2 regions of the Granulicella pectinivorans genome follow, and region 1 is predicted to be linked to the other one. Evidence: predicted binding sites of a transcription regulator. Region 1 holds the regulator's gene; the other holds the start of a gene.

Evidence for each region. The regulator LexA, encoded in region 1, represses DNA repair genes until DNA is damaged. The targets are predictions, from matches to a motif close to CANTTCGCTTTTTATTCGC.
Region 2: the regulator LexA is predicted to act here: its motif matches at 3,691-3,709, upstream of BM400_RS05595 (Y-family DNA polymerase).

Annotation. Positions count from the first base shown of each region.
Region 1 covers NZ_FOZL01000001.1:3,849,599-3,858,998, reverse strand. The annotation lists gene BM400_RS15475 (HAD family hydrolase) at 1-576, opposite strand, end outside; gene BM400_RS15470 (acetate uptake transporter) at 665-1,258, shown strand; gene BM400_RS15465 (ComEC/Rec2 family competence protein) at 1,320-2,360, opposite strand; gene BM400_RS15460 (YybH family protein) at 2,395-2,844, opposite strand; gene BM400_RS15455 (DUF4097 family beta strand repeat-containing protein) at 2,877-3,743, opposite strand; gene BM400_RS15450 (efflux RND transporter periplasmic adaptor subunit) at 3,832-5,034, opposite strand; gene lexA (transcriptional repressor LexA) at 5,466-6,071, opposite strand; gene BM400_RS15440 (response regulator transcription factor) at 6,447-7,220, shown strand; gene BM400_RS15435 (hypothetical protein) at 7,210-7,452, shown strand; gene BM400_RS15430 (sigma-54-dependent transcriptional regulator) at 7,486-8,685, shown strand; gene BM400_RS15425 (flagellar basal body rod protein FlgB) at 8,798-9,151, shown strand; gene flgC (flagellar basal body rod protein FlgC) at 9,191-9,400, shown strand, end outside.
Region 2 covers NZ_FOZL01000001.1:1,393,259-1,402,658, forward strand. The annotation lists gene BM400_RS05580 (DUF2339 domain-containing protein) at 1-2,314, shown strand, start outside; gene murQ (N-acetylmuramic acid 6-phosphate etherase) at 2,524-3,420, opposite strand; gene BM400_RS05595 (Y-family DNA polymerase) at 3,736-5,091, shown strand; gene BM400_RS05600 (hypothetical protein) at 5,098-5,379, opposite strand; gene BM400_RS05605 (ABC transporter ATP-binding protein) at 5,517-6,542, shown strand; gene BM400_RS05610 (ABC transporter permease) at 6,657-7,451, shown strand; gene BM400_RS05615 (sensor histidine kinase) at 7,522-8,673, shown strand; gene BM400_RS05620 (response regulator transcription factor) at 8,670-9,290, shown strand; gene BM400_RS05625 (hypothetical protein) at 9,356-9,400, shown strand, end outside.

The DNA.
Region 1 (9,400 bases):
CGCCGTAAGAATGTCCACATCGGAGTCGCCGATCATTACCGTCTCAGCCGGGGTGATCGGCGACTCGGATGGGTGCAGCGCATTGGCCTCCGCGATCAGCTTCAGCAGCCCATGCGGATCTGGCTTTTTCGTATGGAACGAGTTCCCCCCATAGTTCTGAAAGAAGTATCGATCCAGCCCGAAGTGCGTGCAGATATCCCGCGATGGATGCACCGGCTTGTTCGTCAGCACCGCCATCGGCACGTCCGGATGTGCCGCACGAATCGCCTCCAGCGCCTCAAAGACGCCCGCATAGACATAGGTGAAGTCCAGCTTGTGCGCGCGGTAGTAATGGAGAAAGAAGCCTAGCGCCTCATCCAGCAGAGCATCCTCCACATAGTCCGGGTCGCCCAACGCCCGCCGGATCAGCATCGACGCACCATCGCCAATGTAGCTGGCAATCACGGCGTCCGGCAGAGAAGGCCGCGCCAGATGCGCCAACGTGGCGTTTACAGAGTTGCAGAGGTCCTGGCGGGAGTCGATCAGGGTGCCGTCGAGGTCGAAGATCAGAAGGCGCGGAGCAGGGAAGCGGTCCATAACTTAACGATACGGGATACGCCCATCCATGTACGATGGTGCCCGCATTCGCAACCCACTGTTTCCCGCGCCAAGGAGAGAAGAACGCATGCCCGAAGTCCTCGCCGCACCAGCTACTCTGCCCAAAATTGCAAACCCAGGCCCACTCGGCCTACTCGGCTTCGGCCTCACGACGTGCGTCCTCTCGTCCGTCAACGCCGGTCTGCTTCCTCCCGAAGCCGGAGTCGTCGTCGTCCCGCTCGCCTTTGCCTACGGAGGCATCGCGCAGATCATCGCCGGCATCCTCGAGTTCAAGGTCGGCAACACCTTCGGCATGGTCGCCTTTACCTCCTACGGCCTCTTCTGGTGGTGGTTCGCCCTGCTCAAGTGGACCATCGGCGCAGGCTGGCTCAAGGCCCCGCCCGCAAGCGCCGTGGCAGTTACTTTGCTGATGTGGGGCGTCCTCACCTTCCTCTTATGGATCGTGACCTTCCGCCTCAACAAAGCCGTCTTCAGCGTCTTCCTTCTGCTCTGGATCGCATTCTTTCTGCTTGCCGCAGGCGACTTCGGGTACGCTACCGGCAAGCTCGGCGGCTACGTCGGCCTGCTCACCGGCATCGATGCCATGGCAGTAGCCTTCATCGAAGTCCTGAACGCCGTAGCCGGCAGGGTCGTCCTCCCACTCGGAGACCCCATCCTCTAGCTCCCGAACCGGGTGCCCAGGTCTCGCTTCCGAGACCTGGGTTCCTCTCTGCCGTGCGCAATTATTTCGCCGGATACGTCTCCGTAGCATGTGTGCGATCGTTCGTAATCTCAAACGCACCATTCGGATGCGCAATCAATTCCAGCCCAACCCCCGCATCCGTTCCCTGCGGATTCGCAACGTACTTGTCCGCGGTGTTGTTCTCCGGCCCACCCTCCTCGGAGTAGTGAAGTTGCCACAGTGCCTCCAGCCCTGGGCTTGTCTGATAGACCTTCAGCACCGGAGTCGACCCACCCTTCTTCGCGCCGTTGTCCATAATCGCAACGCGTGGCGCAATCGCATGCACCAGCGCCGGACTCGAGCTCTGGTACCAGCCATGGTGCGAGACGATGTCGATATCGATATGCCCCAGCTTGTCGTTGGGACACATCATCTGCATCTCTTTGTCCCAGGTCAGGTCGCCCAGGTCCAGAATCTTCAGCTTCCCAAAGCGGATCAGGATCCCCAGCGACCGCGCGTTCTCCGTCACATCTGCTGGCCTCGTCTCGGACACGCCGCAAAACGCATTCGGCTTCCCCGCACCGGGCAGCGCATGGGCGATCGTCTCACCATCGGAACTGATGACCATCGCATCGATGCCGGTAATCGGCAGCTTGTCGCCCGGATGCAGCACAAGCTGCTTCTGCTTCCCGCCCGCCAGCAAAGCCTGATACGCCGTATAGCCCTCCACCGTGCTCTTGTCCCCCGGCTCGCGATTCGGCCCATGCACCAGGAACGTGCCGATCGGGAACCGCGCCGCAAGCTGCGGCACTCCGCCCACATGGTCCGCATGGTAGTGCGTGATCAGCACATAATCGATGCGGCTCAGGTGCGCCGCCTTGGCCGCGGCGACGATACGGTCGGCATCGCGACTCTCATGTCCCGCCCACCCCGTATCGATCAGCAGGCTCTGCCCGGTGGGCGTCACAAAGAGCGTCGACTGCCCGCCCTCCACGTCGATAAACGAGATCTTGAGTTCGCCCGATTGCGCGACGGCAGGAAACGTAAAGACGGCAGGAAGCGTAAGAAGGCCTAGAGCGAGCGTGAGCAGAATCGATTTCATGCAGGCCATTCTCTGTTGTGGAGGGTGCTTCCGTCTACTGGGGTTTCATCTCGGTCCATGCCTGCTGCACGATCAGCCACCGCCCGGCCACACTGCGATACACCGTCAAGTACGAACCCTTGAAGTGATTCTTCGCGCCGGTCGCCCGAACGGTGATGTCCTCGTCGTAATCCCCGCTATCGAAGGCGAGATCGCCCGACACCTCGACCGACCGTGACCGGAGATGGCACGAGGCGTCGAAGGTTGAGGTGACGGTCTTGTAGAGAGTAAGTGGCTCACTGGCTCCGTGAATACGCGCTCCGGAGGGATCGAGGAAGTCCGCATCTGGCGTATAGAGCGCCACGGCTGCTTGGACTTGCTTACTCAAAAGCGTCCCGATCCACTCGGTGCGCGCTGTAGAAAGCTCGTCCTGAATGCTCATCTCTGCGATGGCGCACGAAGGAAGGAAGAACGACAAAAGGGCCACAATCGTCTTAGCGATCATGGCCCATCCTCTCACTTTTTGTTGAGAAGCTTTTATTTAATCTCGATGTCGCCCGAGCCGGTGCTGGCACGAAGGTTAGGGCCGCCGCCGTTCACGGCACCGGTTACATGATGGTGATTCGCGCTCGACTGCATCGAAAGCGGCTGGTGAACACGAATGTCCCCCGACCCAGTCGACGCCGAGAGAGTAAACCGGGCGCCGTCGCCCAGGCTCGACCGAATCGATCCCGAACCCGTCTGCAGACGCCAGTCATTGGCAACACGTCCGGAGATTTCAATGTCCCCTGAGCCCGACTCCGCGTTCAATCCACCGTCCACACCACGCAGACGGATCGAACCGGATCCGGTCGAGGCCCGGACATCGCCCTGGCCCTGTTCGTCGAGTTCAATGTCGCCCGATCCGGAACGCAGGTAAGCCGGCCCGTGTACCCCGCGCAGACGCACGCTCCCGGAACCCGTTTCGGCCTTTACATTCTGTCCCACATCCTGGCTCTCCACGTCGCCCGACCCCGAAGTTGCCGTGATCGTCGAGGCGCGGGGAAGCGTGATCTCGTAGTCGATCGAGATATTGCGGTACAGATCCCGGCTCTGGCGCTCGCCAATGATAATGTCGTTGCCGTTCTGCTGCACCGGAGGATTCGCAACGATCTGATCGATCCGCTTATCGACATCGCCATACCCGCCCGAGAACCATCCGCCATTATTGCTTCCATGGAGATGGGCAGCGATGTGAACCTGGTTATCCGAGCCCGGACGCAGGTGGACGTAGCCTGAACCGGTCGCTACCGTCACATTCGGCGAGCCCGACGTCGAAAGCTTGCGCTCGAAGTTGTGGTCCGCGGCAAAGGCGGTCACGCTTGCGAAGGTAAGGGCCAGCGGAAGAAGCGATTTCTTGAACATGGGACTCCTCATTGCGAATCGTTCGATAGTTGGATGCGTTGACTGCAAAGCTCGTTCCATCCATTTCGGGCCAAACTCCACGCCCGGATTATTGCTGCAAAATCACATCCTGTCCGAAGTCGAGACCGCTCAACACCTCGGTCTTCGTGCCATTCGAAAGCCCGGCCACAATCGTCACCTTGCGCTTACCCGACTTCTGCGTCGCATCCGGCACTTCGACGGCGGCATTGCGATCCTTGTCGTAGATCACCGCCTGCTCCGGAATCGTCAGCACCTGCTTATGCTCCTCCAGAAGAATCTCGGCGTTCGCGGTCATATTGGCCTTTAGCTCGCCACCCGGATTGTCGATCGAGATGCGCGTATCGAATGTGGTGACGTTATCCTTTTCGACGCCGAGCGGCGTGATGCGGGTTACGTGGCCAAGAAACGTATGGTCGCGGAAGCTCTCCACCTTGATCCGCGCCGGCTGATTCAGATAGATCTTGCCGATGCCGCTCTCATCCACCTTGCCCTGCACGTAGACTTGGCTCGTATCGCCCACCGTCATCACCAGCGTGGCCGTCGAACCCAGCACCAGGATCGAGCTGACCGCGTCGCCAATCTCGATATCCCGCGAAAGGATCGTGCCATCCATCGGCGAAACGATGCTCGTATACGCAAGCTGCTCTTCCAACTGCTTCAACGAAGCCTGCGCCTGGGCGACCTGCGCCTCGGCCTGATGCATCTTCGAGGTGTCGACCGTAATCTGCGCCAGTCCCTTGTCCTGGATATTCTTCGCCGAAAGATACCGCTGCTGCGCATCGTCCAGCGCCTGCTGCGAGACCACCCCGATCGAAGACATCTGCCGCGCACGGTCGTATGTATGCCGATACATCGGAAGATCCGGTGCCTCCGCATTCACGCGGTCGAACTGGATCGCCGCCGCAGCCGCGCGCGCATTGGCCTCAGCCGCCGCAAGCTGCGCCTTCTGCGCAGCCACCTGGTCCAGAATCTCCTGCTGATCGAGCTGCGCCAGGATCTGACCCTTCGTCACATGAGCATTCACATCGACAAAGATCTTCGTCACAATCCCCGAAGCCTTCGACTTCACCTCGACCTTGGTCACGGGCTGCACCTTGCCGGTCGCAACCACGGAGTGAGCCACATCACCGCGCTCCACCTTGGCCAGTTGCGAACTCTCAAACTTCGGCTTCGTCCCATGGGCAATGGCGATCGCGGCGGATCCGCCCACAACGACAACCGTAAGGAGAATCCAGAGCCAGAGCTTCGAGCGTTTCCTGCTGGTCGACATGATGATGTTTCCTTTGTGAAGAAGATGCATGGGCTACACACGGGGAGGACTGTTCAAGCCAAAATACGCAGGGAAGCGCGCAATGGTTCCGTAGATCTGCCAGAAAGCAACGCGTACGGAAGTAAATTTTCAGATGGACTGGATAGTCCTGTGCATCGGGTCTCGAAAGCCCGCGCAGAGACGCGCAACAGATCCCAGACGACCGGTTCACAGGAAAGCGGAGCCCGCAACCCACTCTTGCCCTCGCGGCGGATCTGTAGGCGTACCTTCAGAGGCTATATGCTCCCGCGAGCCAATCCGTCCGCTCAGCGAGGCCGTGTCGGATACCGACCCCCGCAATGGCGGTCAACCAGGATGCAGCAGAACACGGTGCAACGGGGGAACGCCCTTATACCATCATCCCAAATCGCGAACCCCGATAACCTTCAGCCTTATGCGTACTTGCGCAGCACGCCGAGCACCTTGCCCTGAATGCTCACGCTCGTCGCCGGCGCATAGATCGGCGCCATCTCGTGGTTGGAGGGCTGCAGCCGGATCATCGTGCCTTCGCGATAAAAGCGCTTCAGCGTAGCATCCGCTCCGTCGATCAACGCGACGATAATCTCGCCCTCACGCGCCGTCTTGGTGCGCTCGACCAGCACATAGTCGCCGCTGACGATATGCTCATCCCGCATCGAATCCCCACGTACTTCCAGCGCAAACACCTCGCGGTTGCCGATGATGTCGCCCAGCGAGATCGATTCCGCGCTCTCGATCGCCTCCACCGGCTGCCCCGCGGCGATACGCCCCATCAGCGGCAGGCGCTCAAACCCCTTCTTGCTCGTCCGCGCCGGCAGCACGTCGATCGAGCGGCTGCGGTTATGCGCCCTCTGCAACAGACCTTTGTTCTGCAGGTTCGTGACGTGCTTATGCACCGTGGCCAGCGAGTTCAGGCCAAGCCCCGTCGCAATCTCTTCGTACGAAGGGGAGTAGCCATTCTTCTGCGTAAAGCCGGAGAGAAAGTCGATGACCTCTTTTTGCCGCCGCGTGATCGCCATGGCGTCAATTGTAGCGAATAAAAAGCGAACTGGAGGAGAAAAAATGACATCAACATTCCGAACGGGTTATTTACCAAAAAGATGCCCATTTTGGGCCGCGGGATCGAAGTCCCATTTTGGAACCACGGAACGCAAATCAGTCACTTCGATCTTGCCTCATCCACACATCCAGGCAGAAGGTAGAACCACGCAGAAATTGTTCTAACAAGGAAAGCCGCGATTCCAGCAAAGGCAAGCGCACTTCGTGGCAAGTCCCGGCACAACCATGCCGGGATGCAGGTTGGCCTTTTGACGCGGAGATATCTTGATCGTTGAGATCTCTCCCAACGTTTCGTACGCAGAGCAGTTCACAAACGGATCGGGCCAGGAGATGGAATGCGTGTATTGATCGTGGAAGACGATACATCGTTGGGGATGTTTCTGCAGAAGGGTCTGCAGATGGAGGGCCACAGCGTGGCCTGGGTGGGGGATGGCGATGCGGCGCTCGAACGAGCCGCGACGGAGCGTCCCGATCTCATGGTGCTCGACCTCGGTCTGCCCAAGCGGGATGGCGTCGAGGTCTTGGAAGCCATGCAGGGCCTCTATCGCGGTATGGGCGTCATTGTGCTCACCGGACGAGCCCAGGTCGAGGAGCGCGTGCGCTGCCTCAACCTCGGGGCGGACGATCTCCTGATGAAGCCCTTCTCGCTTCATGAGCTGACCGCGCGGTGCCGCGCCCTGCTGCGGCGTCGCGAGCAGTATGCCGATCCCTCCCTCCGCTCGGCCGATCTGGAGCTCAACCGCATGGACCGTCGCGTCACCCGCGGTGGCCGGCCCGTCGATCTGACCGTGAAGGAGTTCAGTCTGCTCGAGTATCTCCTCCAGCATCGTGGTCGCTGCTGCAGTCGCGCGGAGTTGCTGCGTGAGGTCTGGCAGATGTCTCCCGACGCCGGGACGAACGTCGTCGATGTCTACGTGAACTACCTGCGCAGGAAGCTCGCCGTGGGCGGAGACGCGTCTGCTCCGGTTATCGAGACGGTGCGCGGCGGGGGCTATCAGGTCGGTCGCGCCATCGATGCCCCCGGTCCGCCGAACTCCACCTGCGCTCATCCCGTCCCGAGGATGTCCGTATCGGGCCCAACGCTGGCAGGAGCCCGCTATGGAGCCTGAGCAAGAGCTTGTCACCGGCAAGACCCGCATCCTGCGCGAGCTCGCCGCCTCACTCCACGACATGGCCCAGCCCCTCACGGCGCTGCAATGCCGTCTTGAGATCGGACAGATGTTCGGCACGCCCGCTTCCTACGAGGAGGCGGTGCTGGAGGCTTTGCGCGAGAGTCAGCGTCTCTTCACCGCCGTGACCTCCATGCGGGAGATTCTGCGGCAGGCACTGGAACAGAACTAGACGGGTGGTCCCCGGCGGACAGGAGAAACTAGGATGGCATCGGCGGCGGGGCAGACAGGGCAGATGGCCGGATCACGTACGGTCGTGTTGGCAAGCGCGGATACTGCGTTGCGCGAACGTCTCAGGCAGAGCCTCACCGGGCTTCGCTGGCAGGTTCGCGAGGCCGGTGGCGGAGCCGAGGCGATCGAACTCATGGAGCGCTCCCGACCGGAGGCTCTCCTGGTCGATAGCTGGCTTCCGGACCTTGAAGTCGGTGAGTTCTCCGGCATGGTCCGCACTCTCTATCCCGCGCTCGATCTCCTGCGCGTGGATGGTGTCTCGGACGCCGGCACCGCCCGCAGTCCACGCCGGAACGAGCTGCTGCATGCCCTGCGCGAAGCCCAGGAAGAGTTCGACCGACCGGCCGCCGTCGAGCCGGACCCCGCTCCGGTCGCACGGGCCGTCGTACGCGATATCCGAACAGCCGCCCCCACCAGCGGACTCGCCGACATGGTCGGGACCAGCGAGCCCATGCTCGAGCTCGGCCGTATGATCCGTCTCGTCGCCCCCCGCTCCACCACCGTTCTCATCGAAGGCGAGACCGGCACCGGCAAGGAGGTCGTCGCGAAGGCCGTGCATCGCCTCAGCCTGCGCGCCGCCAAAAGCTTCACCGTCCTCAACTGTGCTGCGATCCCTGAGTCGCTCCTCGAGGCTGAGCTCTTCGGCCACACCCGCGGGGCCTTCACCGGAGCCGTCCAATCCCGCACCGGACGCATTGAGGCCGCTCACGGCGGCACGCTCTTCCTCGACGAGATCGGCGAGATGCCCCTCGCGCTCCAGGCCAAGATGCTGCGTTTCCTCGAGTACGGTGAACTCCAGCGCGTCGGCGACAACGAGGTCATGCGTGTCGATGTGCGCGTCATCGCCGCCACCCATCAGGAGCTCGAACGCCGCTCAAAGGAGGGTACCTTCCGCCTCGACCTCTACCATCGCCTCGCCGTCTTCCCGGTTGAGGTCCCCTCCCTCCGCGACCGTCTCGGTGACATCCCCGCGCTGGTCGATTACTTCCTGGAAGGCATGGGACGCGAGCAGCCCCGCAAGCGCCTCTCCGGACCGGCGATGACGAAACTCATGTCCTACGCCTGGCCCGGCAACGTGCGTGAGCTCATGCATGTGCTGGAACGCGGCGCGATCCTCTCCGGCGAATCGCCCGAGATCGCCGCCGAAGAGATCCGCTTCGGTCGTGGCCGTTAGCGCAACGAAGTCAGTCCTCCCCCAGGCCATCCCGGGTCGATAAGAGCGCTCTCATCCGAGGGCGCTTTTGTTTGGTCCCTCACATGCTTCCTTCCCAACCGGAGGCATTCGCATGCAAGTGACCACCCCAATGAGCGAGGCGCTGAAGCGCTACCTCGACCTCGCCAGCGACCAGATGAAGATGACCGCAGGCAATATGGCCAACGTCGACACCCCCGGCTTCAAGACCCAGGGCTTCGACTTCGAGCGCGAGTTCCAGGCCCAGCTCAACGGCCTCTCCCAGGTCCCTCTCGCCACGGCGGGCGACGTGGACGGCCTCGTCTCCCGTCCCGACGGCAACAACGTCTCCATGGACCGCGAGTCGCTGCAACTGGCCAAGACGCAGCTCCAGTTCCGCACCGCCGTCGAGCTTCTCAAACACCAGTACTCCTCCGTCATGTCCGCCATTCACGCCGAAAGCAAGTAGCGAAACGCACAACGTAGAACGTACAACGGGGAACGTCTTATGAATCTCTTCGGAATGATGGATATCAGCTCATCGGCTCTTCGCGCGGAGCGTGTACGCGCCGAGGTCGTAGCCTCGAACATGGCCAACGCCGAGACCACCCGCACCGAAGACGGCGGCCCCTACAGGCGTCATCACGTCGTCTTCGCCGCCGCCTCCAGCCAGACCTTCGGCAGCATGCTGAACAGCCAGATCGCGACCCCAGGCGGC
Region 2 (9,400 bases), 2.5 Mb from region 1:
GATGTACTTCTTTCCGGCGACGCAGGTGCTGCGGTCGCAGGCGGTGGACCTGGTGCTGCTGTTCGCGGTGGGCGTAGGGATGGTGGTGCACTCGCTGCGATACCGGTCGCAGGTGGTGACGGGACTGGCGTTTCTGCTGGCGTTTTCGACGGTGACGATCAGCCAGGTGTCGGCGTTCAGTCTGCTGGCGAGCGCGGTGCTGGCGCTGGGGCTGGAGTTCGTGTGTGTGCGGGAGGAGTGGTACGGGCTGGAGATCGCCGGGGTTCTGGCGGCTTATGGAAACCACTTCCTGTGGCTCGACAAGGTGCTGGAGAGCTATGGCGGGCCGGGGCATCCGTTTCCGCTGTGGGGGCAGAGTACGGGGCTGCTGCTTTTGTTCTGGGCGATCTTCCGGGCGGGGTACTGCGTGCGGAAGCCGAAGAGCGCGGCGGCGGAGGGGATGTCGGGGCTGGTCGCGGTGCTGAACTCGATTGGCGTGATGACGCTGATGAAGTACCAGAGCTTTCACCCGGAGTATGCGTTCCGGGCGCTGCTGGCGCTGGGCGCGGTGGAGATGGGGCTGGCGTTTGCGATGCGCGGGCGGCGGAGGCCTGCGTTCGCGGTGCTGGTGACGATTGGGTCGGTGCTGCTGGTGGCGGCGATTCCGTTCCGGTTCCATGGGGTGACGTGGCCGCTGCTTTGGGTGCTGGAGGGCGAGGCGCTGTTTGTGTGTGGCGTGGTGCTGCGCGAGAGGCTGATGCGGTGGCTGGGGATGCTGGTGCATCTGCTGGTGGTGGGGCAGATGATCGCGATGCATGGAGAGATCGTCGGCGGGGCGTGGACGGCGGACTCGGCGTTGGTGGCGACGACGTTCTTCGTGGTCGCGGCGGCGATGTGGGGGAATGCGGAGTGGCTGGGGCGGCGGGAGGCGGAGCCGCTGGGTCACGACATTTCTCCGTATGCCGGGACGCTGATGCTGAGCTCGTTTGCGGCGGCGTTGTGTACGGTCGCCGGGCTCTGGATCGTGATTCCGGGGTGGACGCTGGTGCTGGTGTGGGGTTTGCTGGCGCTGGTGCTGGCGGAGGTAGGGATTCGGTCGCGGTCGATGGGGCTGCGGGTCGAGGGGTATGCGGTGCTGGCGGTGGCTCTGGTGCGGTTGATGGTGGTCAACCTGAGTGCTGCGGGGACGGCGGGTTTTGGGGATGTGAGGCTGTGGGCGGGGCTGAGTGTGATGGCGGGTTGTGTGGCGCTGCATCTGCGTCTGCGGGCGGGCGCGGATGCGGTGCATGCGCTGGAGAGTCAGGGCGTCTCCGAGGTGGTGATGTGGGCTGCGAGCGGGCTGGCGATGTTCCTGCTGTATCTTGAGATCGCTCCGGCGTGGCTGGCGGTGGCATGGGTGGGGCTTGCGCTGGTGCTGCTGGAGGTTGGGATTCGGGAACGGTCGGCTGGGCCTCGGTTGCAGGGGTATGGGGCTTTGCTGGGGTCGCTGGTGTGGCTGGTGGCGGTCAACTTCCAGAGCGGCGCGCAGGCGGGATGGGGAGACCTGCGGCTTTGGGCCGGGGTCGGGGTGGTCGCGGGATGCTTGTTGTTCTATGAGGGGATTGGGCGGGCTCTGGAGGCGGCTTCCCGGGAGCGGTCGCTGGTGGGTGGCGCGGTGATGTGGTGCGCGAGCGCGCTGGTGTCTTCGCTGCTGTACATGGAGCTGCCGGAGAGGTGGCTGGCGGCGGGGTGGGCGGGGTTTGCGCTGGTGCTGGCGGGGGCTGCGCTGGTGAGGGATGGGGCCAGGATTCGGAGCAAGGCGCTGATTCTGGCGGTGATGGTGGTGGCACGGGGTCTGACGGTGAATCTTGCTCCGGTGCTGTTCGCGGGGGAGACGACGGTCTGGCCGCAGGGGTGGGGGAGGGTGGCGTTCTTTACGGCTGTCGGGCTGCTGGGGGCGGCTGTGCCGGTCGGGTTTTTCCTGCGGCGCAAGGCGTTGGCGGAGCGGCACTGGATGGGTGCTGTGCTGGAGCACCCGGAGCAGGTGTTCTTCTTTGCCGTGTTTGCGCTGCTGGCGGCGTGGGCTCCGGCGGAGTTCCATGGCGGGAACCTGACCATGGCGTGGAGCGGGCTGGGTTTGGCGTTTTTCCTGGTGGCGCTGGCGGCGGGGGAGAGGAGCTTTCGGTTGTCGGGGTTGGGGCTGCTGCTGGTGGGCGTGGCGAAGCTGCTGGTGGTCGATATCTGGGGGCTGCCGCAGGGGGAACGGATCTTCCTGTTCGTGGCCGTGGGCGTGGCTTTGATTCTGGTTTCGTTTCTTTATTCGCGGTTTGGGGATCGGTTGAAGGAGTACCTGTGAAGGCAGTTGTACGTTTTCATTTCCCAGTTGTCAGTTGGGCGGGTTTGAGTCTTGGGGCTTGGGGGGCGGACGAGGCGCGACGATTCCCTTTGGGAATGAATCGATGATCTTAAGAGCGGCCTTTTTCGGCATGGCTACAGCCATGTCTTTCCGTTTCGCGGCGGCTGAGCCATGCTCCTTTGTTCCGCTCGGTCTGGTGCCGCTCCGTTTTATTGCTCCAGGGCGGTGCGCAGGATTCCCTTGGCGGCCGTGAGTCTGGCTTCGGCGGAGGCGCGGTCGAGGGATAGCTTGTGCATGACGATGGCGGTCTTGACGGACTTGCCGGACTCTTCCAGGAGGCGGGCGGCGGTGGCCTGATCGCATCCGGTGGCGCTGGCGATGATGCGTTCGGCGCGGTCGACGAGTTTCGCGTTCGTCGGCTTTACGTTCACCATGAGGTTGCCGTAGACGGCTCCGGTGCGTATCATGATTCCCGTCGAGAGCATGTTGAGGACGAGCTTGGTGGCGGTACCGGCCTTCATGCGGGTGCTTCCGGTGAGGACCTCGGGGCCGGTGACGGGGGCGATGGCAATCTCGGCTACAGCGGCCATTGCGGAGTTGGCGACGCAGGTGAGGGAGACGGTGAGAGCTCCGAGGGAGCGGGCGTATTCGAGGGTGCCGATGACATAGGGGGTGCGGCCGGAGGCGGCGATGCCGACGAGGGTGTCGTTGGCGGTGAAGCCGGCGGCGGCGAGGTCGCGGGCTCCCTCTTCTTTGGAGTCTTCGGAGTGCTCGGAGGAGAGGCGCAGGGCGCGGTCGCCGCCGGCGATGAGTCCTTGTACGAGTTCGGCGGTCACGGAGAAGGTGGGGGGGCACTCGCTGGCGTCGAGGACTCCGAGTCGTCCGCTGGTTCCGGCTCCGGTGTAGAAGAGGCGTCCGCCCTGCTGGAAGCGGGCTGCGATGGCGTCGACGGCCTGGGCGATGCGGGGGAGCTCGGCCTGGACCGCCGCTGCTACCTTTGCGTCTTCGTCGTTGATGACGGTGAGGAGGTCGAGGGTGGAGAGCTCGTCGATCTTCGCGGAGGCAGGGTTGCGGGCTTCGGTGGTGAGGGCGGCCAGGTTTTCCATGTTGGTACGATGATCGCGGATGGAGGTGCACGGGGGCAAGTTTGGGTTTGCCTGTCTGGGATAGGAAGGCATGCCCCAGGGGCGAAAGCCCGTTTTGTTGGCGGTCCTGGGAGACCCAAGGCTGAATCCTTGGGGTACCTGGAAGCAGAAGCAGGAACAACAGCAACAGCAAAAGAAGAAGCAGATCCCCTTCGGGGATGACAACCAAAAGGGCAACCGCAACGGCAAAAGACGGCGAACTGGGGGATGTTGAAAGGTTTTCGTGGGTTGGCGAAGAAACGACGAAGCGCGCTTTAGAATGAGACGAGGCGTTTTATGGCGGATGAGGTGCACATTCCGGAGTACGAGGAGGGCTTCCGCCGGTTGCAGGCGGACCGGTTCGGGTTCCTGCATATCGACCTGAACAGCTTCTTCGCCTCGGTGGAACAGCAGTTGCATCCGGAGTGGCGGGACCGGCCTTTGGCCGTGGTGCCTACGATGGCGGATACGACCTCGTGTATCGCGGCGAGCTACGAGGCGAAGGCGCTGGGGATCAAGACGGGCACGCAGGTGGGTGAGGCGAAGAGGATCTGTCCGGAGATCATTCTGGTGGCCGGGTCGCATACGGAGTACGCGAAGTTTTCGCACAAGATTGCGGAGGCGGTGGAGCGATGCTGTCCGGTGGCGCATACGCCTTCGATCGACGAGATGGTGTGCCAGTTGATCGGGCGGGAGCAGGAGCCTCCGCGTGCGCGGAAGATTGCGCTGGAGATCAAGCAGGCGATCAAGGATGATGTGGGCGAGACGCTGCGGTGCTCGATCGGGATGGCTCCGAACCGGTACCTGGCGAAGATTGCGAGCGATATGCAGAAGCCGGATGGGTTGATCGGGCTGCTGCCTTCGCAGTTGCCGCGGGCGATTGCGCATCTGGAACTGAGGGATCTGCCGGGGGTGGGGGCGAAGACGGAGATTCGGCTGAACGCGAAGGGGATTCGCACGATGCCGGAGCTGCTGGCGCTGGACCGGACGGGGATGCACGCGCTATGGGATTCGGTGTGGGGAGATCGGCTGTATCACTGGCTGCGGGGCGCGGCGACGGGGGATGATGGGGCTCCGGTGGCGGCGGAGGTGCAGAAGTCGCTGGGTCACTCGCATGTGCTGGGGCCGGAGCATCGGTCGCAGGAGGGGGCGTGGGCGGTGGCGCATAAGCTGCTACACAAGGCGGCGATGCGGCTGCGGATGGAGAAGTTCTATACGGGGTCGATGGCGGTGACGATCAAGTACATGCTGAGCCGCGAAGAGGCGGAGCGGATGAAGAGCAAGAAGCATACGAGCGGGATCAAGCACTCCGGGTGGGGGATGGAGGCGCGGTTTCCGGACTGCCAGGACACGCTTTCGCTGCTGGATATTCTGCGGAAGATGTGGGCGCAGAGGCCGGTGGGTCCGGAGTTTCAGAAGCCGTTTTTTGTGGGGGTTACGCTGCGGGAGCTGGTGCCCGAGGACGAGTTTCAGGTGGGGCTGTTTGGCGATCCGGATAACCGTGCCCAGCTTTCGAGCGCGATGGATAAGCTGAATCTGAAGTTCGGGCACACGACGGTGCATTTTGCGGGGATGCTGCCGGCGCGGGAGGCTGCGCCGACTCGGATTGCGTTCACGCAGATTCCGGTGCAGTACGGCACGGAGTACATGTAGCGGCGGCTACGATGAGACCTTTGCGGTTTCGACGCCACCCTGCGCGATACGGCCGCGCGTGGATGCGGTGCCATCGTCCTTTTGGACGATGGGTCGTTTGCTGCGGAGGATGTGGATGTTGGGTGGGACGACGGCGAGGAAGAAGAGAACGAAGGCGAGGATCTCGGAGAAGTCGAGGGGGCCTTCAGCGCGAATCCAGAGGGCGACTGAGATCTCGCAGACGATGGTGCAGACGATGACGATGGCGGCGACGCGTTTGGCCCAGGGCCGGTTATCGAAGGGGAGCATGGTTCACCTCGCGGTGCTCTTCGCATCCTTTGCCGGGTGCGAAGCAAACAGGGTGGCAGTGTAGGCCTCCCTTTTCATCATTGTCCAGCCCTTTCGCGGGGCGCGCGGTGACATCTGTCACCTCAGACTGCTGATTCGTGACACTGTTTTGCCGGGGCGGGGTCGCGGATGATTGGTTCTGTAAGCAGGTGACGCAGGACCTTGAGGTGATCGGCATGGCGACGGTAACGGTTTTGGAGGGAGTGCAGGATCGGGTAGCGACGGCTCCGGCGGCGGCCCGTATCGCGGGCCTGGATGGGGTCGTCAAGCAGTATGGCGGGACGCGGGCGCTGGATGGGCTCTCGCTGACGCTGCGGCGGGGCGAGATTCTGGCGCTGCTGGGGCCGAACGGGGCGGGGAAGTCGACTGCGATCCGGTGCCTGCTGGGCTTGATTGCGCCGACTTCGGGTTCGGTGCGTGTGTTTGGGCAGGATCCCCGGGATCCGGCTGCGCGGGTTCGGATTGGGGCGATGTTGCAGGTGGCACGGATTCCTGAAGTGATGACGGTGCGGGAGCATATCGACCTGTTCCGGAGCTACTATCCGCACCCGCTGCCGGAGGCGGAGATTGTGCGGATCGCGCAGCTTGAGGGGATCGCGAACAAGCAGTTCGGCACGCTGAGCGGAGGGCAGAAGCAGAGGGTTCTGTTCGGGCTGGCGCTGGCCGGTGACCCGGATCTGATCTTTCTGGATGAGCCGACGGTGGGGATGGATATCGAGGCGCGGCGGGGGCTCTGGGTGCAGATCCGGTCGCTGGCGGCGCGCGGCAAGACGGTGCTGCTGACGACGCATTATCTGGAAGAGGCGGATGCGCTGGCGCACCGGATTGTGGTGATCAACAAGGGAAAGATTGTGTCGGAGGGGACGCCGGCGGAGATCAAGAGCCACGCGACGGGTGCGCATGGGCGGCGGATTCGCTGCCATACGGCGATGAGCGATGAGGCGCTGTGGGAGATGCCCACGGTGACTGACGTGGCTCGGCAGGGAAGCGTGGTGACGGTGACGGCGGTGGATGCGGAAGTGGTGCTTCGTCGCATGTTTGCGGCGGATGCAACGTTATCGAACCTTGAGGTGACGAGTCCCCTGCTGGAAGATGCCTTCCTTGAATTGACTTCAACGAACTAACGCAACCTGCTGGTGGCGAGGCACGCGATGGGGTGGGCTTTCGGCCCACAAACACAAAGCCCTCTCCACCTTCCGATTCTTCTCAAAATGTTTTTTGTACGAAGGAGAAACACCATGGCTACCAGTGCTCTTTATCCCGTCGCCGGAACTGCTCCGGTGGTGAACATCTTCGTGAAAGAGACGAAGTACGAGTTTCTGAAGCTGCTGCGGACACGCTCTTTCTCGGCCGCTACGATTGGGTTCCCGGTGATGTTTTACCTGCTGTTTGGCGTCGCGAACAGGCATGGCATCGAAGGGGGCGTGCATATTGCGAAGTACATGCTGGCGAGCTACGCGGTGTTCGGGCTGGTCGGTTCGGCATTGTTCGGGATCGGCGTCGGCATGGCGGGGGAGCGGGCCGCGGGATGGCTGGAGGTGAAACAGGCGAGTCCGATGCCTCCGGCGGCGTATCTGTTTGCGAAGTGCATGGCGGCGATTGCGTTTGGTTTGATCATCGTCTCGATCCTGACGACGATTGGCGTGACGATGGCGGGGGTTTCGCTGAGCGGGGTGGAGCTTGCCAAGATGATGGCGTTCACGGTGGCGGGCTCGACTGCCTTCGCGAGCATGGGGCTTTTGCTGGCTCTGGTGGTGCCGGCGAATGCGGCTCCCGGGATTGTGAATCTGATCTATCTGCCGATGTCGTTCCTGAGCGGACTGTGGGTGCCTTTGCACTTTCTGCCGCGCTGGCTGCAGGCGTTCGCTCCGGTGCTGCCGACGTATCATCTGTCGCAGTTGATGCAGAGCATCTTCGGGTACCAGGAGCCGGATGTTGCGGTCTCGACGCACTGGCTGGCGCTGGCGGGATTTACGATGCTGATGCTGGGCACGAGCTGGCTTGTCTTCAACCGGTCGCAGAAGAATGCCTAGGGCTGTCGCGAGTACACTTCTGGCAAGGCGCTCCGGTGTTACAGGGGGCGCCGCTGCACGGGGAGAGAGCATGACCGCACTGGAGAAGGCGAACGCGAGCAGCGACTGGACGAGGCGCAACGGGCCACAGGGCCGTCGCGACTATATCTGGCTGGTGTATTCGGTCTTCTACTTCATTGAACCGTTCTTTCGTCACAGCACGGCGTACTGGGTGCAATGCCTGGGAATCTATGCGGTGTTCCTGGGGTTGTACGTGGCATGCATGCGGGCCGTGACGCCGCGGACGAGTGCGTTGTGGGCGCTGAGCTTTACGGGACTTGGGCTTCTGTCGTACCCGGCGAACCCGGGTGCTTCCACCTTCTTTGTGTTTACGGCCGCGGTGTTTCCGCTGTGCGCGCCTTCGCGGAAGATGGTGGCGACGGTGCTCGCGACAGAGTGTCTGATGGTGGTGGCTGAGGGCGCGATCTTTCATGTGAATCTGATCAGCGTCGCTTCGACGGTGATGTTCATCGTCGTGATTGGGGTGTCGAATTTCTTTGTGGGAGAGCAGAAGCGCGCGGACTGCAAGTTGAGAATGGCGCATGAAGAGATTGAGCAACTGGCGGCGGTGGCGGAGCGCGAGAGGATTGCGCGGGATCTGCATGATGTGCTGGGGCATACGCTTTCGGTGATTGTGTTGAAGGCGGAGTTGGCGGGGCGTTTGTTGCAGGAGGGCGCGGCGCAGGATCCGGCGCGTGCGGCGCGTGAGATCGCGGATGTCGAGAACACGGCGCGGACGGCGCTGAAGGAAGTGCGGGAGGCGATCGGCGGGTATCGTGCGCAGGGGCTTGCGGCGGAGCTGGAACAGGCACGGCGGACGCTGGATGCTGCTGGGGTTGCGTTGCGCTGCGCGGCAACGACACCGGAGCTTCCGGATGGCGGTGCGCACCGTGCGGTGCCGATGACGGTGACGCAGGAGACGGTGCTTTCGCTGGCGGTGCGCGAGGCGGTGACGAACATCGTGCGGCATGCGGAGGCTACGGAGTGCCGCGTGAGCATTTCGACGACGAGCGGCTTCCATGCGCTGGAGGTGGAGGATGATGGGATGCATCGGATTGAGCGTGAAGGCAATGGGTTGCGTGGGATGCGGGAGCGGGTGGCGGCGCTGGGCGGGGTGTTTTCGATTGAGAGTGGAGCGGGGACGCGGCTGTTGATTCGGCTCCCGATCGAGGCTGCGCGTTGACGACTGCGAACAAGATTCGTGTGGTGATTGCCGAGGACCAGAACATGGTGCTGGGGGCGCTGGCGGCGCTGCTGGACCTGGAGCCGGACATCAAGGTGGTGGCGTGTGCGGCGAACGGTCGCGAGGCGCTCGACGCGGTGGTGAAGCTGACGCCGGATGTGCTGGTGACGGATATCGAGATGCCGCTGATGACGGGGCTGGAGGTGGCGGCTCACCTGCGGGGGACGCATCCGGCGGTGCGGACGGTGATCCTGACGACGTTTGCGCGTCCCGGGTATTTGCGGAGGGCGCTCGATGCGGGGGCGCGGGGGTATCTGTTGAAGGATCGGCCGGCGGCGGAGCTGGCGGATGCGGTGCGGAGGGTGCATCGGGGACTGCGTGTGGTGGATCCGGCGCTGGCTGCGGAGGCGTGGAACGCGGAGCTGGATCCGCTGACGGATCGTGAGAGGCAGATTTTGCAGCGGGCCGGCGAGGGGCGTTCGACGGCTGAGATTGCGACGGCGTTGCGGCTTTCGGAGGGGACGGTGCGGAACTATCTTTCAGAGGCGATCGCGAAGCTGGATGCGTCGAATCGTATCGACGCGGCCCGGATTGCGCGGGCCAAGGGTTGGCTGTAAAGGTTGCCTGGTTGACTATCGTCCCGTTCGAGGCATCAGACCTTTAGAACGAGGAGGATGCACCGATGAAGACTTCGCTGAACCAGATCACACAGGCAGTTGCTCTCTGC